Regions from separate parts of the Citrobacter sp. GW821-FHT02E08 genome, predicted to be linked through region 2. Evidence: predicted binding sites of a transcription regulator. Region 2 holds the regulator's gene; the other holds the start of a gene.
The links. Region 2 encodes LexA, which represses DNA repair genes until DNA is damaged. Its sites were predicted from a motif close to TNCTGTATGTACATACAGNA; they were not measured.

Region 1: the regulator LexA is predicted to act here: its motif matches at 7,662-7,681, upstream of rmuC (DNA recombination protein RmuC).

The regions. Positions count from the first base shown of each region.
Region 1 covers NZ_JBWKVL010000020.1:13,854-25,457, reverse strand. The annotation lists gene pldB (lysophospholipase L2) at 1-694, shown strand, start outside; gene yigL (sugar/pyridoxal phosphate phosphatase YigL) at 710-1,510, shown strand; gene AC07UY_RS19945 (carboxylate/amino acid/amine transporter) at 1,591-2,490, shown strand; gene metR (HTH-type transcriptional regulator MetR) at 2,378-3,331, opposite strand; gene metE (5-methyltetrahydropteroyltriglutamate--homocysteine S-methyltransferase) at 3,447-5,708, shown strand; gene AC07UY_RS19930 (dienelactone hydrolase family protein) at 5,754-6,563, opposite strand; gene udp (uridine phosphorylase) at 6,824-7,585, shown strand; gene rmuC (DNA recombination protein RmuC) at 7,746-9,173, shown strand; gene ubiE (bifunctional demethylmenaquinone methyltransferase/2-methoxy-6-polyprenyl-1,4-benzoquinol methylase UbiE) at 9,268-10,023, shown strand; gene ubiJ (ubiquinone biosynthesis protein UbiJ) at 10,037-10,642, shown strand; gene ubiB (ubiquinone biosynthesis regulatory protein kinase UbiB) at 10,639-11,604, shown strand, end outside.
Region 2 covers NZ_JBWKVL010000012.1:29,292-40,895, reverse strand. The annotation lists gene dinF (MATE family efflux transporter DinF) at 67-1,392, opposite strand; gene lexA (transcriptional repressor LexA) at 1,460-2,068, opposite strand; gene AC07UY_RS15485 (diacylglycerol kinase) at 2,178-2,546, opposite strand; gene plsB (glycerol-3-phosphate 1-O-acyltransferase PlsB) at 2,712-5,132, shown strand; gene ubiA (4-hydroxybenzoate octaprenyltransferase) at 5,228-6,100, opposite strand; gene ubiC (chorismate lyase) at 6,112-6,609, opposite strand; gene malM (maltose operon protein MalM) at 6,790-7,743, opposite strand; gene AC07UY_RS15460 (maltoporin) at 7,857-9,173, opposite strand; gene malK (maltose/maltodextrin ABC transporter ATP-binding protein MalK) at 9,249-10,358, opposite strand; gene malE (maltose/maltodextrin ABC transporter substrate-binding protein MalE) at 10,730-11,604, shown strand, end outside.

The sequences.
Region 1 (11,604 bases), on a different contig from region 2:
GAGTTTTAATGATTATGTCGATGATTTAACCGACTTTTGGCGGCAAGAAGTTCAACCGGGGCCGTGGCGAAAACGCTACATTCTCGCCCATTCCATGGGCGGTGCGATTGCCACCCTGTTTCTGCAACGTCACCCCGCGCATTGCGATGCCATCGCGCTTTGTGCGCCGATGTTTGGTATTGTGATGCGTCTGCCCTCGTTTATGGTGCGCCATATTCTCGACTGGGCGGAAGGGCATCAACGCATCCGTGAAGGGTACGCGATTGGCACGGGTCGCTGGCGGGCACTGCCGTTTAGCATGAATGCGTTAACCCACAGCCGACAACGCTACCGTCGCAACTTACGTTTTTATGCCGACGAACCGCAACTGCGGGTTGGTGGGCCTACATATCACTGGGTACGTGAAGGTATTCAGGCTGGCGAACAGGTATTGGCAGGGGCGGGCGATGATGCGACGCCTACGCTGCTCATCCAGGCAGAAGAAGAGCGTGTGGTTGATAACCGCATGCATGACCGTTTTTGTGAAATCCGCGCCGCAGCGGGCCATCCTGTAGAAGGAGGTCAGCCGCTTGTCATCAAAGGCGCGTACCACGAGATCCTTTTTGAAAAGGACGCAATGCGCTCAGTCGCGCTCAACGCTATTGTTGAATTTTTCAACAGGCATAATTCATCCAGCGAAAATCGCTTTGCATAGAGGTTTAATTTTCTTATGTATCAGGTTGTTGCGTCTGATTTAGATGGTACGCTACTCTCTCCCGACCACACGTTATCCCCTTACGCTAAAGAGACACTGAAACTGTTGACTGCCTGTGGCGTCAATTTTGTTTTTGCGACCGGGCGTCACCATGTCGACGTAGGGCAAATCCGCGATAACCTTGAGATTCAGTCTTACATGATCACCTCCAACGGGGCGCGCGTGCACGATCCCGAAGGAAATCTGGTGTTTACGCATAATCTGGATCGCGACATTGCCAGCGATCTGTTTGGCGTGGTGAACACGAACCCCGATATCATCACCAACGTTTATCGCAACGACGAATGGTTCATGAATCGCCATCGTCCGGATGAGATGCGTTTTTTCAAAGAGGCGGTTTTCAATTACTCGCTGTTTGAACCTGGTTTACTGGAGCCGGAAGGCATCAGCAAAGTGTTCTTCACCAGCAATTCTCATGAAATACTGCTGCCGCTTGAACAGGCGATAAACGCGCGTTGGGGCGATCGTGTCAACGTGAGTTTCTCGACGCTGACGTGCCTGGAAGTGATGGCCGGAGGCGTTTCGAAGGGGCATGCGCTGGAGGCCGTCGCCAAAGCAATGGGCTACAGCCTGAAGGATTGCATTGCCTTCGGCGATGGCATGAACGACGCCGAGATGCTCTCCATGGCGGGTAAAGGCTGCATTATGGGCAATGCGCACCAGCGCCTGAAAGACCTGCATCCGGGACTGGACGTGATTGGCACCAACGCTGACGACGCTGTGCCGCATTACCTGCGTGAGCTGTTTTTATCCTGATGTAACTGTTCTTTCGTTGACCAGTTGTCAACTGAACTCTCCGCTACAATGGATGCTCCTTGTTCAAAGAGACATCCATTGTGGCGCTACTCATCATTACCACGATCCTGTGGGCCTTTTCGTTTAGCTTAATTGGCGAGTATCTTGCCGGGCATGTCGACAGCTATTTTTCCGTGCTGATGCGTGTGGGGCTGGCGGCGCTGGTATTCCTGCCGTTTCTGCGCACGCGCGGGCAGTCGCCGCGGACCATTGTGCTCTACATGCTGGTCGGCGCAATGCAGTTAGGCATCATGTACCTGCTCAGTTTCCGCGCTTACCTGTACCTGACCGTCTCTGAATTTTTACTGTTTACCGTCCTCACACCGCTTTATATCACGCTGATCTACGATCTGTTGAGTAAGCGCAGACTGCGCTGGGGCTATGTGTTGAGCGCGCTGTTGGCGGTGGTTGGAGCCGCTATCATTCGTTATGACAAAGTCAGCGACCACTTCTGGACCGGTTTGTTGCTGGTACAGCTGGCGAATATCAGTTTTGCCATTGGCATGGTGGGTTACAAGCGATTGATGGAGATCCACCCGATGCCGCAGCACAACGCGTTTGCCTGGTTCTACATGGGGGCATTTCTGGTGGCTGTCGCCGCCTGGTTTATGCTGGGGAATCCTAACAAGCTCCCGACGACCCCATTACAATGGGGCATTCTGGTCTGGTTGGGCGTGGTGGCTTCCGGACTGGGGTACTTTATGTGGAACTACGGGGCGACGCAGGTGGATGCAGGCACGCTGGGCATCATGAATAACGTGCATGTGCCCGCAGGACTGCTGGTCAACCTTGCTATCTGGCAAGAACAGCCCCACTGGCCAAGCTTTATCATTGGGGCGACGGTGATCCTGGCCTCACTGTGGGTACATCGCTATTGGGTCGCTCCGCGCTCCGTACGAACGGCAGATGATCGCAAGCGTGGTTCCGCGCTGAACGAATAAAGGCTTCCGTGACCGCCTGCCGTTGTTCGCCGTCGCGGACGGCGGCATAGAGGCGACTCCACAATCCATCACCCAGGGTTTTGGTCACCACCAGACCCTGGCGTTCAAAACTCTCCACCACCCAGTGCGGTAGGGCGGCAATACCCATTCTGGCCGCGACCATTTGGATCAGCAGTAGCGTGTTATCGACGCTTTTCAGCGACGGGCTGACGCCCGCTGGCTGCAGGAAGTGACGCCACACGTCGAGGCGGCTGCGCTGCACCGGGTAGATCAGCAGCGTTTCGCTGGCAAGATCTTCCGGCGTGATCAGCGTTTTGCTGGCCAGCGGATGATCCGGAGCCAATACCAGACGCACTTCAAAATCAAACATAGGTGAATAGTGCAGTCCACTGCGCGGCAGGATATCGGAGGTCATCACCAGATCCAGCTCGTCCTGCTGTAACGCGGGTTGTGGGTCAAACGTCACGCCGGATTTGAAATCCATCTCCACCTGCGGCCATTTCGCGTGGAAATTTTCCAGCGCCGGGGTCAGCCACTGAATACAGCTATGACATTCAATCGCGATACGTAGCCGGGTCTGTTGCGGTTCGTTGCATGCCTGAAGCGCCCGGCTAATCTGCGGCAGCACCTGGTTCGCCAGCTGCAGGAGAATCTCTCCCTGTGGCGTAAAACGCAGGGGCTGGCTTTTACGCACAAAGAGCCGGAAACCGAGGCGCTGCTCCAGATCGCTGAACTGGTGAGACAGGGCGGATTGGGTCTGATGCAACGTTGCCGCGGCGGCGGCCAGCGAACCACTATTCCGCAACGCCTGTAGCGTTTTCAGGTGTTTAATTTCGATCATGAAAGTCCTTCACTTCGGCATGAACAAATTGCGCTTGAGGAATACACATTACATTTACATTATGGATGTGTAAACATCTGGACGGCTAAATAATAAATTCATAAGAGGCAGCGACATGACAATATTGAATCACACCCTCGGTTTCCCTCGCGTTGGCCTGCGTCGCGAGCTGAAAAAAGCACAAGAAAGCTACTGGGCGGGCAACGCCACTCGTGACGAACTGCTGGCAGTGGGACGTGAGCTGCGTGCCCGTCACTGGGATCAGCAGAAACAAGCCGGTATCGACCTGCTGCCGGTAGGCGATTTCGCTTGGTACGACCATGTTCTGACCACCAGCCTGCTGCTGGGTAACGTTCCGGCTCGTCATCAGAACAACGATGGATCGGTGGATATCGACACCCTGTTCCGCATTGGTCGCGGTCGTGCGCCAACCGGCGAACCGGCGGCAGCGGCGGAAATGACCAAATGGTTTAACACCAACTACCACTACATGGTGCCGGAGTTTGTGAAAGGCCAGCAGTTCAAACTGACCTGGACCCAGATCCTGGATGAAGTGGACGAAGCGCTGGCGTTGGGCCACAAGGTTAAACCCGTGCTGCTGGGTCCAGTCACCTACCTGTGGCTGGGCAAAGTGAAAGGCGAGCAGTTTGATCGCCTGAGCCTGCTCAACGATATTCTGCCGGTGTACCAGCAGGTGCTGGCTAAACTGGCAAAACGCGGCGTTGAGTGGGTACAAATTGATGAGCCAGCGCTGGTGCTGGAGCTACCACAAGAGTGGTTGGACGCCTTCAAACCGGCCTACGATGCGCTCACCGGGCAAGTCAAACTGCTGCTGACCACCTATTTTGAAGGCGTGACGCCGAACCTCGACACCATTACCGCGCTGCCGGTGCAGGGCCTGCACGTTGACCTGATTCATGGGAAAGATGACGTGGCTGAACTGCACAAGCGTCTGCCATCTGACTGGCTGCTCTCTGCCGGGCTGGTGAATGGTCGTAACGTCTGGCGTGCCGATCTCACCGAGAAATACGCGCAAGTTAAAGATATCGTTGGCAAACGTTCCCTGTGGGTGGCCTCGTCGTGCTCCCTGCTGCACAGCCCGATCGATCTCAGCGTGGAAACGCGCCTGGATGCGGAAGTGAAAAGCTGGTTCTCCTTCGCCCTGCAAAAATGCGGTGAGCTGGCGCTGCTGCGCGATGCGTTGAACAGCGGCGATACCGCAAAACTGGCGGAATGGAGCGCCCCGATTCAGGCGCGTCGCCACTCAACCCGCGTACATAATGCGGCAGTGGAAAAACGTCTGGCGGCGATTACCGCCCAGGACAGCCAGCGTACGAATGCCTATGAAGTGCGTGCTGAAGCTCAACGCGCTCGTTTTAAACTGCCATCCTGGCCGACCACCACGATTGGCTCCTTCCCGCAAACCACGGAAATCCGCGGCCTGCGCCTGGACTTCAAAAAGGGCAACCTTGATGCCAACAACTACCGCACCGGCATTGCGGAACACATCAAACAGGCGATTGTTGAGCAGGAACGCTTAGGCCTCGACGTGTTGGTACACGGTGAAGCCGAACGTAACGACATGGTGGAATATTTTGGCGAGCACCTCGACGGGTTCGTCTTTACCCAGAACGGTTGGGTACAGAGCTACGGTTCCCGCTGCGTGAAGCCGCCGGTGGTGATTGGCGACGTCAGCCGTCCGGAAGCGATCACCGTCGAGTGGGCGAAGTACGCCCAGTCTCTGACCGACAAACCGGTGAAAGGCATGCTGACCGGCCCGGTGACCATTCTTTGCTGGTCCTTCCCGCGTGAAGACGTCACCCGTGAAACCATCGCTAAGCAGATTGCGCTGGCGCTGCGTGATGAAGTGGCAGATCTGGAAGCCGCAGGGATTGGCATCATCCAGATCGACGAACCGGCGCTGCGCGAAGGTTTACCGCTACGTCGCAGCGACTGGGCGGCGTATCTGGAGTGGGGCGTGGAAGCCTTCCGTATCAACGCCGCTGTGGCGAAGGATGACACCCAGATCCACACTCACATGTGTTACTGCGAGTTCAATGACATCATGGATTCGATTGCGGCGCTGGACGCTGACGTTATCACCATTGAAACCTCGCGTTCCGACATGGAGCTGCTGGAGTCCTTCGAAGAGTTTGATTACCCGAACGAAATCGGGCCGGGCGTGTATGACATTCACTCGCCGAACGTGCCGAGCGTGGAGTGGATTGAAGCACTGCTGAAGAAAGCCGAGCAGCGGATCCCGGCGGAGCGTCTGTGGGTCAACCCGGACTGCGGCCTCAAAACCCGCGGCTGGCCGGAAACCCGCGCCGCGCTGGCGAACATGGTGCAGGCGGCGCAGAATTTGCGTCAGGCGTAGTACTCAGACCGGGTGGCATAGCCACCCGGTTTTTTGTCATTACGTTTACTTCTTTCCGCCATACTGCGCAAACCACGCCAGCATTCTCTGCCAGCCGTCTTTCGCGGATTCTTCGTGATAGCTCGGACGGTAATCCGCATTAAACGCATGTCCCGCATCCGGGTAGACGACAATCTCCGCTTTGGCGTTGGCGGCACGGAGCGCATGACGCATGGTTTCCACTGAATCAACGGGAATGCTGGGGTCTTGCCCGCCGTATAGTCCCAGAACTGGGGCGTTCAGATCCGTCGTAATATCCACGGGTTGTTTCGGGGAGTTCAGCGTTTTGTCGCCCACCAGTTTGCCGTACCACGCCACCGCAGCCTTTAACTGTGGATTATGCGCAGCATACAGCCAGGTAATACGTCCACCCCAACAGAAACCGGTAATCATCAGACGATGGACATCACCGCCGTTGCGGGAAGCCCAACTGGCGACATGGTCCAGGTCCGCCAGCACTTGCGAATCAGGAACTTTGGCCACCAGGCCGCTCAGTAAGGTGGGAATATCGGCAAAATCGTTGGGATCGCCTTCGCGGAAATAGAGCTCTGGTGCGATAGCCAGAAACCCTTCCAGCGCCAGGCGGCGGCAAACGTCGCGAATATGTTCATGCATGCCAAAAATTTCTTGTACCACGATGACAATCGGCAGCGCGCCCTCACTGTTTTTGGGGCGAGCGTGATATGCCGGCATATCATCTCCCTGAGAGGGAATCGACGTTAGTCCAGCGATGATGGCGTCATCCGTCGTATGAACAATAGTAGAGGCAAGAGGTGAAGCTGCAGGTGCAAAACCCGGTTGTTGTGTCTTCGTCATGGTATTCTCCGTACCCTTAAGAAAATTAGCGCAATGTTAAATATAGACAGCATGCAACAAATCACATTGCCTGAAACGGTCTATCTTTTGTGCAACGGTGAGTGATATCGATAGGTTTGTGTGATGTGGATCGCTATTTTATGGAAATTCAATGCAATTTATTTACATCATGGTGATAGGTGTCACGAAAATGTTTTGAGTCCTTCGGTAGAGTGTCTTTTTGCTGCTTCTGACAAAACCAATTCACAGAGGAGTTGTATATGTCCAAGTCTGATGTTTTTCATCTCGGCCTCACTAAAAACGATTTACAAGGGGCTACGCTTGCCATCGTCCCTGGCGATCCGGAGCGTGTGGAAAAGATCGCTGCGCTGATGGATAAGCCGGTTAAGCTGGCATCCCATCGCGAGTTCACTACGTGGCGTGCTGAACTGGATGGCAAAGCAGTGATTGTTTGCTCTACCGGTATTGGCGGCCCGTCTACCTCTATCGCTGTGGAAGAACTGGCACAGTTGGGCATTCGTACTTTCCTGCGTATCGGCACTACCGGCGCGATTCAACCGCACATTAACGTTGGCGACGTACTGGTCACCACCGCTTCTGTTCGTCTGGATGGTGCGAGCCTGCATTTTGCGCCGATGGAGTTCCCGGCCGTGGCAGATTTTGCCTGTACCACCGCGCTGGTTGAAGCGGCGAAATCCATTGGTGCGACGACGCATATTGGTGTTACGGCGTCTTCTGACACCTTCTATCCAGGCCAGGAACGTTACGATACCTTCTCGGGTCGCGTAGTCCGCAACTTCAAAGGCTCCATGGAAGAGTGGCAGTCAATGGGTGTTATGAACTATGAAATGGAATCCGCAACGCTGCTGACCATGTGTGCAAGCCAGGGTCTGCGTGCCGGTATGGTGGCGGGCGTTATCGTCAACCGCACCCAGCAAGAGATTCCCAATGCAGAAACGATGAAGCAAACGGAAAGCCACGCAGTGAAAATTGTGGTGGAAGCGGCGCGTCGTCTGCTGTAATTCCCTCTTCTCTTGTAAAAGGCCGACGCGTTCGGCCTTTTTATTTTGCGTAGCCCCTCGCAGGAAATTCCTTTTAAACTGGACGTTTATACAGCACAATTCTATTTTGTGCGGGTAAAGTCTGTACCATCAGGCTTACGTCGTTTATGCAGGAGGCGTTGTGGATATCTCAATCATTGTTTATGCGGTTATCGCATTGGTGGGCATTGCGATTGGCTGGTTGATGGCCAGCTACCAGCATGCGCAACAGAAAGCCGAACAATTTGCCGAGCGCGAAGAGCTGGTCGCGGATTTAAGCGCGACAAAACAGCAGCTTGCTCAGAGCGATCACTGGCGCGATGAATGCGAGCTTCTCAACAATGAGTTACGCAGTCTGCGTAGCATTAATACCTCTCTGGAAGCTGACCTGCGTGAAGTCACCACCCGCATGGAAGCAACACAGCAGCATGCAGAAGACAAAATCCGCCAGATGATCAATAGCGAACAGCGTCTGAGCGAGCAGTTTGAAAACCTGGCAAACCGGATATTTGAGCAAAGTAACCGTCGAGTCGATGAGCAAAATCGCCAGAGCCTCAATGGATTGCTGACGCCACTGCGTGAACAGTTAGATGGTTTTCGACGTCAGGTGCAGGACAGCTTTGGTCAGGAAGCGCGGGAGCGTCACACTCTGGCGCACGAAATTCGCAATCTCCAACAGTTGAATGCACAGATGGCGCAGGAAGCGGTCAACCTGACGCGTGCGCTCAAAGGTGACAACAAAACCCAGGGTAACTGGGGAGAAGTGGTGTTGACGCGCGTGCTGGAGGCATCGGGTCTGCGTGAAGGTTATGAATACGAAACGCAGGTGAGCATTGAGAACGATGCCCGTTCCCGGATGCAACCGGATGTGATTGTGCGTCTGCCGCAGGGCAAAGACGTCGTGATTGACGCCAAAATGACGCTGGTTGCTTACGAGCGCTATTTTAACGCACAGGATGATTACACCCGCGAAAGTGCGATGCAGGAACACATTGCTTCGGTACGCAACCATATCCGTTTGCTGGGGCGTAAAGACTATCAACAGTTGCCAGGGCTGCGCTCGCTGGACTATGTCCTGATGTTTATCCCTGTCGAACCTGCTTTTCTGCTGGCGTTGGACAAACAGCCCGAACTGATTACCGAGGCGCTTAAAAATAATATTATGATGGTAAGCCCAACGACCCTGTTGGTGGCGCTACGCACAATCGCCAACTTGTGGCGCTATGAACATCAAAGCCGTAATGCCCAGCAAATTGCCGATCGGGCCAGCAAGCTCTATGACAAAATGCGGCTGTTTGTCGATGATATGTCGTCTATTGGTCAGAGTCTGGATAAGGCGCAGGACAACTATCGGCAGGCGATGAAAAAACTCTCCTCGGGCCGTGGAAACGTCCTGGCCCAGGCGGAGGCTTTTCGCGGGTTGGGAGTGGAAATTAAACGCGAAATCAATCCGGATTTGGTTGAGCAAGCCACGACGCAGGATGAAGAGTACCGTTTACGCTCTGTTCCTGAGCAGGCACAGGACGCCGCTTACCCTGATGATGAGGGTGCAAAGCAGCAATCACGCTAGCCCATTCGGGGTAGTTGAACCCAGTAGAAGGGTAGGGCAAATTGCCCCAATCTGTTACACTTCTCGAACATTTTATTGATGAGCAGGCACTGAGATGGTGGAAGATTCACAAGAAACGACGCACTTTGGCTTTCAGACCGTCGCTAAAGAGCAGAAAGCTGACATGGTGGCCCACGTTTTTCATTCTGTGGCGTCAAAATACGACGTCATGAATGACTTAATGTCATTTGGCATTCATCGTTTGTGGAAGCGCTTCACCATTGATTGTAGCGGCGTTCGACGTGGGCAGACCGTTCTGGATCTGGCGGGCGGTACGGGCGACCTGACCGCGAAGTTTTCACGGATGGTGGGTGAGACAGGTAAAGTCATCCTGGCGGATATTAACGACTCAATGCTCAAAATGGGGCGTGAGAAGCTGCGTAATATCGGCGTCATTGGTAACGTTGAGTACGTACAGGCGAATGCGGAAGCATTGCCATTCCCGGACAATACCTTTGACTGCATTACCATTTCGTTCGGGCTACGTAACGTAACGGATAAAGATAAAGCATTGCGTTCGATGTATCGCGTATTGAAGCCGGGCGGTCGTTTGTTGGTGCTGGAGTTCTCCAAACCCATCATTGAACCGCTGAGCAAAGCCTATGATGCGTATTCATTCCACATCCTGCCGCGAATTGGTTCGATGGTCGCGAGTGATGCGGAAAGTTACCGTTATCTTGCTGAGTCCATCCGTATGCATCCCGATCAGGACACCCTAAAAGTGATGATGCAGGACGCCGGATTTGAAAGCGTCGACTATTACAACCTGACGGCCGGTGTTGTTGCTCTGCATCGTGGTTACAAGTTCTGACAGGAGATCGGGGATGCCTTTTAAACCCTTAGTGACCGCAGGAATCGAAAGTTTGCTCAACACCTTTCTGTACCGTTCGACTGCATTAAAGTCGGCGCGAGCGCGCTTGCAAAGCAAGGTACTGCGTGTAGAGCTGAACGGATTTTCGACGCCATTAATATTGGTGTTCAGTGAACGCCAGGTCGATGTACTGGGGGCATGGGAAGGTGAGGCCGATTGTACGGTGATAACGCATGCCAGCGTATTGCCAAAATTACGCGACCGGCAGCAACTGGCTACGCTTATTCGCAGTGGTGAACTTGAAGTCCAGGGCGATATTCAGGTGGTGCAGAATTTTGTTGCGCTGGCCGATCTGGCTGAGTTAGACCCTGCGGAACTGCTGGCTCCCTACACCGGCGACATCGCTGCGGAAGGGATCAGTAAAGCGTTGCGCGGTGGGGCGAAATTTCTGTGTCACGGGGTTCAACGCCAGCAACGCTATGTCGCTGAAGCGATCACTGAAGAGTGGCGCCTGGCGCCTGGCGCGCTTGAAGTTGCCTGGTTTGCGGAAGAAACTGCCGCCGTGGAGCGTGCAGTCGACGCGCTGGCTAAACGGCTGGAAAAACTGGAGGCCAAATGACGCCAGGTGAAGTACGGCGCCTTTATTTCATCGTTCGCACCTTTTTAAGTTACGGCCTTGATGAACTCATCCCCAAAATGCGTATTACGCTGCCGCTTCGGTTATGGCGTTACACATTGTTCTGGATGCCGAATAAGCACGAAGACAAACCGCTGGGAGAGCGACTAAGACTGGCTTTGCAGGAATTAGGGCCAGTGTGGATCAAGTTTGGTCAAATGCTCTCCACTCGCCGTGATCTTTTCCCTCCTCATATCGCCGATCAGCTTGCGTTACTGCAGGACCGGGTTGCCCCGTTTGATGGAAATCTTGCCAAAGCACAAATTGAGGAAGCGATGGGAGGATTGCCTGTCGATGCCTGGTTTGATGATTTTGATATACAGCCATTGGCCTCTGCGTCGGTTGCTCAGGTGCATACCGCTCGGCTGAAATCGAATGGCAAAGAGGTGGTGATTAAAGTGATCCGCCCGGACATTCTGCCGGTTATCAAAGCGGACATGAAGTTGATCTACCGACTTGCTCGCTGGGTGCCACGCTTATTGCCGGATGGCCGCCGTCTGCGTCCGACCGAAGTGGTGCGCGAGTATGAAAAAACGCTGATTGATGAACTTAATTTGTTGCGTGAATCTGCCAACGCCATCCAACTGCGTCGTAATTTTGAAGGCAGTCCGATGCTTTACATCCCGGAAGTCTATTCCGATTACTGTAGCCAAAATATGATGGTTATGGAGCGGATTTACGGCATTCCTGTCTCGGATGTGGTGACGCTGGAGAAGAACGGTACCAACATGAAGCTTCTGGCTGAACGTGGGGTGCAGGTCTTTTTTACCCAGGTCTTTCGCGACAGTTTTTTCCATGCAGATATGCACCCGGGGAATATTTTTGTTAGCTATGAGCATCCTGAAAATCCCAAATACATTGGTATTGATTGTGGGATCGTCGGCTCGCTAAATAAAGAAGATAAG
Region 2 (11,604 bases):
GCTGGACGTGAGATTAATTGTAGTCAGTGATCCCATGTTCATTTTGATATTCGGAACTTTTAACCATCACGCTCGGGCAAACCAGGTTCCATGCCGCCAGTGACGTCGCCAGATCCAGGCCAACGAGAGTCCACGAAGCGCCAGAAAAACGGCTAACGCCAGCCACAGCCCATGATTACCGAGCCAGGGCAACGCACACAGCGTGAGGGCAAATCCCAGCGCCGCAACGGCCATACTGTTGCGCATTTCCGCCGCACGCGTCGCCCCGATAAACATGCCATCCAGCAAATAACACCAGACACCGATTAACGGCAACACCACCTGCCAGATAAGGTAGCGATCGGCCAAAAGTTGAATTTGCGGCAACGATGTTAGCAACGCGATGATCTGCTCGCCCGCCAGGGCATAAACGAGGGCAAACAGCAGCGCCACAATCCCTGACTGCCGACATGCAGCACGCCAGACATCCAGCAACTGGCTGCCGTCACGTGCGCCATACGCCTGCCCGGAATGCGCTTCGACAGCATAAGCAAATCCATCAAGGGCATAGGCGGTAAAGGTCAGCAGGGTCATCAGAACAGCGTTCACCGCAATGATGTCGCTGCCCAGTCGCGCCCCGAGAACCGTGATCGCACCAAAGCACAGTTGCAACAGCAACGAACGCAGCATGATATCCCGGTTAAGTGCCAGCAAACGGCGGAAATTCCCCCGCCAGGCCTGTTTCAGCATCGTGGATGACACGCCGCGCAGTGTAAGCACTTTGCGCACCATCATCAGCCCAAGCAACAACGTGGCATATTCTGCAATCACCGTCGCCAGCGCTGCGCCCTGCACGTTCATATGCAAACCCATCACCAGCCACAGATCGAGCACAATATTGAGAACGTTGCCGACAACCAGCAGGATCACCGGTGCGCGGGCATACTGAACGCCCAGCAGCCAGCCCAGCAGCACCAGGTTCGCCAGCGATGCCGGAGCGCTCAGCCAGCGGATCTCCAGAAAACGTCGCGCCTGCACCAACACCGCTTCATTTCCACCGACGATATGCAATGCAAGATCGATGACTGGCGTGCGGAACAACGCGATCAAAGCTCCCGCCCCCAACGCCAGAATCAGTGGCTGCACCAGCGCGCGTGCCAGCGCCTGGGGATTTTTGGCACCAAACGCCTGAGCCGTCAGCCCGGTGGTGCTCATGCGTAAGAAAAGCAACAGCATGAAGAGAAAGCTGGTTGCCGTTGCGCCCACGGCAACACCGCCCAGATAAACAGGGCTGTCCAGATGCCCGATGACCGCAGTATCCACCAGTCCCAGCAAAGGAACGGTGATATTGGAGAAAATCATCGGTAACGCGAGACGCCAGAGTGCTTTGTCGGAAGAGGTAAAGAAAGGCATGCAGGAAAGCCTGAGAAGGAGTTAAAACAAACAGTGGCGCGAGATGCGCCACTGTATCAAAACAATATTACAACCACTCACCGTTACGGATGACGCCGACTGCCAGCCCTTCAATCGTGAAGTTTTGCTCGCGCAGGTCAACCACAATCGGTTTGAATTCACTATTTTCTGGCAGAAGTTCGATTTTATTGCCCTGTTTTTTCAGGCGCTTAACCGTGACTTCATCGTCGATACGCGCCACCACGACCTGGCCGTTACGCACGTCCTGGGTTTTGTGTACCGCCAGCAAATCACCGTCCATAATCCCAATATCTTTCATCGACATACCGCTGACGCGCAGCAGGAAATCGGCATTAGGTTTAAACAGCGACGGGTCGACCTGATAGTGGCCTTCAATATGCTGCTGTGCCAGAAGGGGTTCCCCTGCCGCCACGCGACCTACTAAAGGCAGACCCTCTTCTTCTTCCACCAGCAGGCGGATACCGCGAGAGGCACCGGAGACAATTTCAATGACCCCTTTACGTGCCAGCGCTTTCAGGTGTTCTTCAGCCGCATTTGGGGAACGGAACCCCAAACGCTGCGCGATCTCCGCACGCGTCGGTGGCATACCTGTCTGGCTGATGTGATCCCGAATAAGATCGAACACCTCTTGCTGCCTGGCCGTTAACGCTTTCATTCCGCCCCCTGGGTGTATATACAGTTATGCTGTGAGTATATACAGTTAAAGGCGATTTTGGAACCACAAGCGGCACAAAAAACAAGAGATTTATCGGATTATGGAAGCCTTATCTAAAATGCGACCACAGCAGGATTCCCCAGGTGATCATCGCGACAAAGATCGACAGCAATACTGCCGCTGACCCCATATCTTTCGCCCGCCCGGAAAGCTCATGGTGTTCAGAGCCAACACGGTCAACCACCGCCTCAATCGCGCTGTTGAGGATTTCCACTATCATCACCAGCATGACAGAACCAATCAACAAAACACGCGTGATGGCATCCACATCCAGCCAGCAGGCAATCGCCACGCCCAACAGCACAGCAACACTTTCCTGACGAAATGCCGCTTCATGAATCCATGCAGCACGAAAACCTTTCCAGGAATAACCAGCAGCTTTAATAATTCGGGTGAGTCCAGTGGTATTATTAGCCATCAAAAGAACCTTTTTGCATTATCAGCGTCAATGACATTATATCGTTAACCCACAAAATTCGGGTTACAGCGGCGCGAAGTATGACGGGATACACCAGAAATTCGCTAGACTTTCTGATATCCTTGCAGCGCATTTGCATTATTAACCAGAGGCTTTACATCGTTTATGTCTGGCTGGCCACGAATTTACTACAAATTACTGAATTTACCATTAACCGTACTGGTAAAAAGCAAGTCTATTCCGGCGGAACCCGCTCCGGAATTGGGGCTCGATACATCTCGTCCCATTATGTACGTTTTACCGTACAACTCAAAAGCAGACTTGCTGACGCTGCGTGCCCAATGCCTGGCGCACGATCTCCCCGACCCGTTAGAGCCGCTGGAGATCGACGGAACTCTGCTGCCGCGTTATGTGTTTATTCACGGCGGCCCGCGCGTATTCACCTACTACACGCCGAAAGAAGAGTCGATCAAACTCTTTCACAATTACCTCGACCTTCACCGCAGTAATCCAGATCTGGATGTACAGATGGTGCCGGTATCGGTGATGTTCGGCCGCTCTCCGGGGCGTGAAAAGGGTGAGGTAAATCCCCCTCTGCGTATGCTGAATGGCGTACAGAAATTCTTTGCTGTTTCCTGGCTGGGGCGCGACAGTTTTGTCCGTTTCTCGCCTTCCGTTTCCTTACGACGGATGGCTGACGAGCACGGAACCGACAAAATTATTGCCCAAAAACTGGCGCGTGTGGCGCGAATGCATTTCGCCCGTCAGCGTCTGGCGGCGGTCGGTCCTCGTCTGCCTGCCCGACAGGATCTGTTTAACAAGTTGCTGGCGTCAAAAGCCATTGCGCGCGCGGTAGAAGACGAAGCGCGCAGCAAAAAAATCTCCCATGAAAAAGCGCAGCAGAACGCCATTGCGCTGATGGAAGAGATTGCCGCCAACTTCTCCTACGAGATGATTCGCCTGACTGACCGCATTCTGGGTTTCACCTGGAACCGACTGTATCAGGGGATCAATGTCCACAACGCAGAGCGTGTACGCCAGTTGGCGCACGATGGGCATGAAATCGTCTATGTGCCCTGCCACCGCAGCCATATGGACTATCTGTTGCTCTCGTACGTGCTCTATCATCAGGGGCTGGTGCCGCCGCATATCGCTGCCGGTATCAACCTGAACTTCTGGCCAGCTGGCCCGATTTTCCGCCGCCTGGGCGCGTTCTTTATCCGCCGTACCTTTAAGGGCAACAAACTCTACTCCACCGTCTTCCGCGAATATCTCGGCGAGCTGTTTAGCCGTGGTTATTCCGTGGAATATTTTGTGGAAGGCGGGCGTTCCCGTACTGGCCGTCTGCTGGATCCGAAAACCGGCACCCTGTCGATGACCATTCAGGCGATGCTGCGCGGCGGTACGCGTCCGATCACCCTGGTCCCCATTTACATCGGTTACGAGCACGTAATGGAAGTGGGGACTTACGCCAAAGAGTTGCGTGGCGCGACGAAAGAAAAAGAGAGCCTGCCGCAAATGCTGCGTGGCTTGAGCAAGCTGCGTAATCTGGGTCAGGGCTACGTTAACTTTGGCGAACCGATGCCGTTGATGACGTACCTGAACCAACATGTTCCTGAGTGGCGTGAATCTATCGATCCGATCGAAGCCGTGCGTCCCGCCTGGCTGACGCCAACGGTCAATGGTATCGCCGCTGAGTTGATGGTCCGCATTAACAAAGCGGGCGCGGCAAATGCCATGAACCTGTGTTGCACCGCGTTGCTCGCATCCCGTCAGCGTTCGTTAACGCGCGAGCAACTGACAGAGCAGCTCGAGTGTTATCTGGATCTAATGCGCAATGTCCCGTATTCCACCGACTCTACGGTTCCGTCGGTCAGCGCCAGCGCGCTGATTGACCACGCGCTGCAAATGAACAAGTTCGAGGTCGAGAAAGATACCATCGGCGATATCATCATTCTTCCGCGCGAGCAGGCGGTACTGATGACTTACTATCGCAACAACATTGCGCATATGCTGGTTCTGCCTTCACTGATGGCGGCCATCGTGACCCAGCATCGTCGCATCTCCCGCGACGCGCTGCTTGAGCATGTTGAAATTCTCTACCCAATGCTGAAAGCAGAACTGTTCCTGCGCTGGGAGCGGGATGAACTGGCGGGCGTCATCGACGCACTGATAAGCGAAATGCAGCGTCAGGGACTGATTACCGTCCAGAATGAAGAGCTGAATATCAACCCGGCACATTCCCGTACGCTGCAACTGTTGGCAGCGGGTGCGCGTGAAACTCTGCAACGTTATGCCATCACCTTCTGGCTGTTGAGCGCAAATCCGTCGATCAACCGCGGCACGCTGGAAAAAGAGAGCCGCACCGTAGCTCAGCGTCTTTCTGTTCTGCACGGGATCAACGCGCCGGAGTTCTTCGACAAAGCGGTATTCAGCTCTTTGGTGTTGACCCTGCGTGATGAGAAGTACATCAGCGATACCGGTGATGCGGAGCCTGAAGAGACGATGAAGGTTTATCAGATGTTGGCTAATCTGATCACCTCAGATGTGCGTTTAACCATAGAAAGCGCAACGCAGGACGAGTGATGTTAAAAAGCCGGGTGGCGGCTTCGCCTTACCCGGCCTACGGTTCTGCGCAATAATGTAGGCCCGGTAAGCGCGAGCGCCACCGGGCTTTTTTATCAGAAGTGCCAGTAACTCATCGCAAGCCCCAGAAACAGCACCAGGCCAACATAGTTGTTATTCATAAATGCTTTAAAACAGGCTTCGCGTTCACGGTGCACAATCAGTTTTTGTTGATACACAAACAGGGCGCCAGCCACCAGCAGCGACCAGTAATACCCCAGTCCCAGACCGTTCATCCAGCCAATCAGCGCCATCAAGGCCAACACACCCACCTGCAGGATGCCAATGATCACCTTGTCATACTGACCGAACAGAATGGCCGTTGATTTAATACCGATTTTCAGGTCATCGTCCCGATCCACCATGGCGTATTGCGTATCGTAAGCCACTGCCCAAAGAATGTTGGCGAGGAACATCAACCAGCAACTCAGCGGAACTGACTCACTGACGGCGGCAAACGCCATCGGTATCGACCAGCCAAACGCCGCACCCAACACCACCTGCGGTAAATGCGTGTAACGTTTCATGAAAGGATAGACCCACGCCAGAGCCAGCGCGGCGACCGACAGCAGGATCGTCATCGTATTCAGCGTCAACACCAGCAGGAACGCGAGGAGCACCAGAACCACAAAAAGCGCCCGAGCTTCTTTCTCGGTGACTGCACCGCTGGGCAGCGGTCGGTTCGCCGTGCGTTTGACGTGCCCGTCAAATTTGCGATCGGCATAGTCGTTCACCACACATCCCGCCGCGCGCATCAACCAGACGCCCGCCACAAACACCAACAATATCCATAATTGCGGCATTCCGGGTGTCGCCACCCACAGCGCCCACAGTGTTGGCCAGAGCAGCAGTAAAGCGCCGATTGGCTTATCCGTACGCATCAAGCGGTGAAACGCCAGTAGCTTATTCTGCGTCAGACTCCACTCCATATCTTTTCCTCTCAGTACAACGGCGATGCAGGTAAAAACAATTCTGTCAGCAGGAGCGGCTTTCCGCTCAACCGCAGACGGGACCGACGTCCCCACAGCGCTGCATCGCGACCAATCTCAATAAAATCTCGGGTCAACGTCGATGATGTAAACAGGTAACGCCCAAGCGGGGTTTTACCCAGATTTTGCAACGCCAGCTCAGGGCCGCACAACGTTGACTCCGGCACCACAGTACGCCCGGCAAGCCAGGGTTCGCCATCCGCACATAACAGAATTTCACGTAACCAGTAACGGGATTCCGTCGGCAATAGCGGCAGTTCTTCCGCCACTTCATGTTGGCCAACAAATCCTTCCCGAATCATCGTCACGCTCACCTGTTTTCCCTGCTGCTCAAAACGTTTGGTCATGGAATCTTCCAGTAACAGCCAGTCCAGCTGTTGGGAGTCCAGCGCAGGGATCGCGTCAAAATAACGCAGCGCACGCAGTTGCGTTAACGCAGGGTGTGGCATGCCTTGCTCTCCAGTTCATAACGTGAGGGCATTGTATCGCAGAAAAGAGATTACGGGAGGCGTAAAGATAATTAAGTGAACTGTTGCGCAACAGGAGTGTAACAATTCGCATGGAATGATAAAAAAAGGTGCGTCAGGAGACGCACCAGTTGTTGCAAAATCAGCAATGCGGGGAGACGGTTACCCCTTGCCTTTTACACTGCTGATAAAGGTGGAACGGGCAGATGTGGACCCCAGGCGTTCAGCTTCATCAAGCAGTTTCAGCGCTTTATCCACGTCACCTGCGGCGACGGCATCTTTAATGGCTTTGTTGAAGTAGCTCTCGGTGTCGTTCAGCATGGGCTCACTTTTCTTCGCCGATGCTGGTGCGACGACAGGCGCGGCAGCAACCGCCGCCGGGGCAGCATACGCTGGCGCAGGTGCCGCCGTGTTGCCGACGGTAACCGGACCCGGTGCGGAAGAGCCAAACAGCGGCCCCACCAGCACACTGGAGCTGCTGTTGGTTTTCACTTTCAGTTTCAACAGGCCGTCGGTGGTATGACGCGCGATAGGATCAGGGATATCCGGAATGGCGTTACCGACGCCTTTTGCATATGCCTTAGCGGGATCGAGCAGCGTAGTGGTCTGCTGGAGATCTTTTTCGGTGGTGAAGACCAGAACATAGAGCTTCTGCTGACCCAGGGCTGGCGTGAGACGCATCACCCCTTCCAGGCTATCCGCACTCATCACGCCCGGTTCCTGGTAGGTAAAGTAGCTGCTGGGGAAGAATGCAGAAGGCGTCATGTTCTGATCAAGAATGAGAACGTTCGGCGCAAATACGCTGGTTTGCTTGTTCACTTCGCTGGTCAGTGTCAGCGTCAGCTCACCAATGTTTGCCGGTACGCTATAGGCAGCAACCGGGCCGCTAATACCAGCGACATCAAGGCGTTGACCGCCGGTGGCAAGTTGTGTGGACTGCGTTTTGCTCTGGTCGACAGGCGTCCAGGTTAATTGTTGTAACGCAGCGGTCGGAATCGCAGGCGCAGCGCTAATGTCTTGCGGAACATAATTCACGTCCGCCAGCGTCACGCCCGGTGCGCTTGCGAACAACCCTGCAGATAAACAAAGGGCAACGAGACTTTTCTTCATTTTCATTGTTATCACCTCAGATAGCATGGGTTCAGCGGTGGCCAGGCAATAGCGCGCTAAACTCCAGAACAGAGGGGCTTGCGCCCCTCTTTAGGTCTTTACGTCAGATTAGCGATGTATTACCACCAGATTTCCATCTGGGCGCCAAAGGTGACTTCATCATCGTCACCACGGCTGAAGGTTGTGGTGCTGGTATCGCTAACGGCAACACCATTGTCGTAGCCCCACTTCTCATCCCACTTCGCATAGGTTGCAAAGAGACGGATCGCCGGACGAGACCAGATGCTGTCGCCAGCCTGCCACTGTTGCGCCAGGGTGATTTTGAACTGGTCGTTGGTATCGTCGGTTTTCTGAGATTTGACGCTGTCGTAACCCACTTCAAGCAGGGTGCTCATGATTGGCGTCCACTTGTACATCGGGCGAACACCCACGGTGTACCATTCCGTACCGTTGTCGTTATCCCAGTCGATATTCTGGTACATCGCCACGTACATCAGATCCCAGCTATCGCCCAGAGAGATGGCACCGTGATCGAGAATACGGGTCAGGCTACCGTTGTTGTTGAGGAAGTCCTGATCGTTATCGAAATTACCGAAGATATCCTGGCTGCGGCTACCCTGCGGAATACCTTTACCCTGAGAGGTCATCGCGTCAGTGGCGTACTGCACCACAAACTTGTTGTAGCCTTTCAGCATGCTCTGCGTATGTTCAGCAGTGAACATCCAGCCATCTTTGGTGGCGCCATCGGCAAGGTCATAGCCGTCAGTCGTGTTGGCGCTACCGTAGTCAACGCCTAATTCCAGCGTGCCGCCTGGGTTAATTTCCATACCTGCCAGACGTACGTCGAACACATCGTTCGCGGTGTCTTTCGTGGCGTCATAAACTTCATCGCTGCTGAAAGCATAAGAACCGCCCGCTTCCTGAGAACGGGTCGCTGCCAGAGAGAGTTTACCGAAGCCCAGATCGATGTTTTCGATACCTGCACCAGGACCAGAGATATCCCAGTAGTAGAAGTCGATCATATGAACGTCGTGACGTTGGTAGAAACGCTTACCGGCCCAAATGGTTGAACCTGGCAGCCAGTCAATCAGGTTTTTACCCTGCACGTTCGCTTCACGGAAGGCGGGACTGGTTGCTTCCCAGTCGTTTTGCTGTGCTACGGAGTAGGCAACGTTAGTGTCGAAGTAGAAGCTCTTATCACCTTCCTTCCACACTTCCTGACCCAATTTTAATTCCGCATAGGTTTCACATTCGTTACCGAGACGGTATTTACTTTGAGCACCGGTTGCCTGAAAACATTGTTGTTCGCCGCCACTACCCGTCCAGCCAATGCCGGAACGAGCATAACCATGGAAATCCACGGCCATTGCCTGAGCAGACATAACGCCTGCTGCAACAGCAACTGCCAGAGGGAGTTTGCGCAGAGTAATCATCATTCTATCTCCTGAGATCATTGCTTTTCTTTTTTTACACATCGTCTTTTGCAGACTTCGCGTATTTAATGGGAGTGCTTAAACGCCCGGCTCTTGATGCAACCGACGACATGCAGTGCCATCCTCACGGAACAAATGGCAACGCTCTGGCGGCAGGCCGATAGCGAATGTGGCACCCTCTTCTACCAACACCACGTCATTCTGGCGGTACACCAGGTTTTGACGGATGGCGGGGATCTGGATATGAATTTGCGTTTCGTGACCAAGTTGTTCGACGACCTGAACCTCGCCTTCCAGGGTGACATCGGCGATATCACTGGGCAGCAGATGCTCCGGACGAATACCTAAAGACATATTTGCGCCGACCTGAACATCGCGGCTTTCAACCGGCAACCAGACGTGTTGGTGATTCGGCAACTCCACCTGAACCTGATCAATCGCCGTCGCGGTGACTTTCACCGGCAGGAAGTTCATCTTCGGAGAACCAATAAAACCCGCCACGAAGCGGTCTGCCGGATAGTGGTATAACTCCAGTGGTTTACCGACCTGCGCGACGCGACCGGCATCCAGCACGACAATCTTGTCGGCCAGCGTCATTGCTTCGACCTGATCGTGGGTGACGTAAATCATCGTGCGACCCAGGCGTTTATGCAGACGGGAGATTTCGATACGCATCTGCACACGCAGTGCGGCATCGAGGTTGGAAAGGGGTTCATCGAGCAGGAATACGCGCGGTTCAGCCACCAGCGTACGGCCAATCGCCACACGCTGACGTTGTCCGCCAGAGAGTGCTTTCGGTTTACGTTCCAGCAGGTGCGCCAGCTGCAGCACTTCCGCCACCTGATTGACGCGTTGGTTCATCACCTCTTTTTTGGCACCCGCCAGCTTGAGGCCAAATGACATATTTTCGGCAACAGAAAGGTGGGGATAGAGCGCATAAGACTGGAATACCATGCCGACGCCACGCTCGGCGGGCGGGATGTCGTTCATCCGGTGTTCACCGATGTACAGGTCCCCGCTGGTGATGGTTTCCAGACCGGCGATCATACGCAGCAATGTCGATTTACCGCAGCCTGAGGGTCCCACGAACACCACGAATTCCCCTTCGTGAATGTCGAGATTGATATCTTTCGATACCACCACGTCACCCCAGGCTTTCGTTACATTTCGCATCTGTACGCTCGCCATGCCCTTCTCCCTTCGTTACAACCTGTCATCGACAGCAACATTCATCATGCCCCGACTATGCGTCATCGATAGGTTGCGTAAATCCTCCACCCCCCGGCTTTTTTATGGGGGAGGAGGCGGGAGGATGAGAAAGCAGGCTCTGAGACCCAGGCTGCATGCTGCTGGGGAATTTCGTGATGTAGCCCGCAAAAAAGTGTGTGTTTTTATGTGCGCCAACACGCATTACTCACATTTATGCAACAGGTGTCACATAAAGCGGGGGTGGGGCGTAGTGGCGAGGAGGATGGAAAGAGGTTGCCGTATAAAGAAACTAAGAACCGTTAAGCCACCTCTGAGTATCCACGAGCACTTCACCAAAAAGGATGGGGAATATGAAAATCAAGACTGGCGCACGCATCCTCGCATTGTCCGCACTGACGACGATGATGTTTTCCGCCTCGGCTCTCGCCAAGATTGAAGAAGGTAAGCTGGTTATCTGGATTAACGGCGATAAAGGCTACAACGGCCTTGCTGAAGTGGGTAAAAAATTCGAGAAAGACACCGGTATCAAAGTCACCATCGAGCACCCTGACAAGCTGGAAGAAAAATTCCCGCAGGTTGCCGCAACCGGTGATGGCCCGGACATCATCTTCTGGGCGCATGACCGTTTCGGCGGCTACGCGCAGTCTGGTCTGCTGGCAGAAATTACCCCGGACAAAGCGTTCCAGGACAAACTCTATCCGTTCACCTGGGATGCCGTACGTTACAACGGCAAGCTGATCGCCTACCCCATCGCGGTTGAAGCACTGTCTCTGATTTACAACAAAGACCTCGTTCCAAACCCGCCGAAAACCTGGGAAGAGATCCCTGCCCTGGATAAAGAGCTGAAGGCGAAAGGTAAGAGCGCCCTGATGTTCAACCTGCAAGAACCGTACTTCACGTGGCCGCTGATTGCCGCCGACGGCGGTTATGCGTTTAAGTTTGAAAACGGCAAATACGACGTGAAAGACGTGGGTGTCGATAGCGCTGGCGCGAAAGCGGGCCTGACCTTCCTGGTTGATCTTATCAAGAACAAGCACATGAACGCGGACACCGATTACTCCATCGCTGAAGCGGCCTTTAACAAAGGCGACACCGCGATGACCATCAACGGTCCGTGGGCGTGGTCGAACATCGACAAGAGCAAAGTGAACTACGGCGTCACACTGCTGCCGACCTTCAAAGGCAAACCGTCTAAACCGTTCGTTGGGGTTCTGAGCGCCGGTAT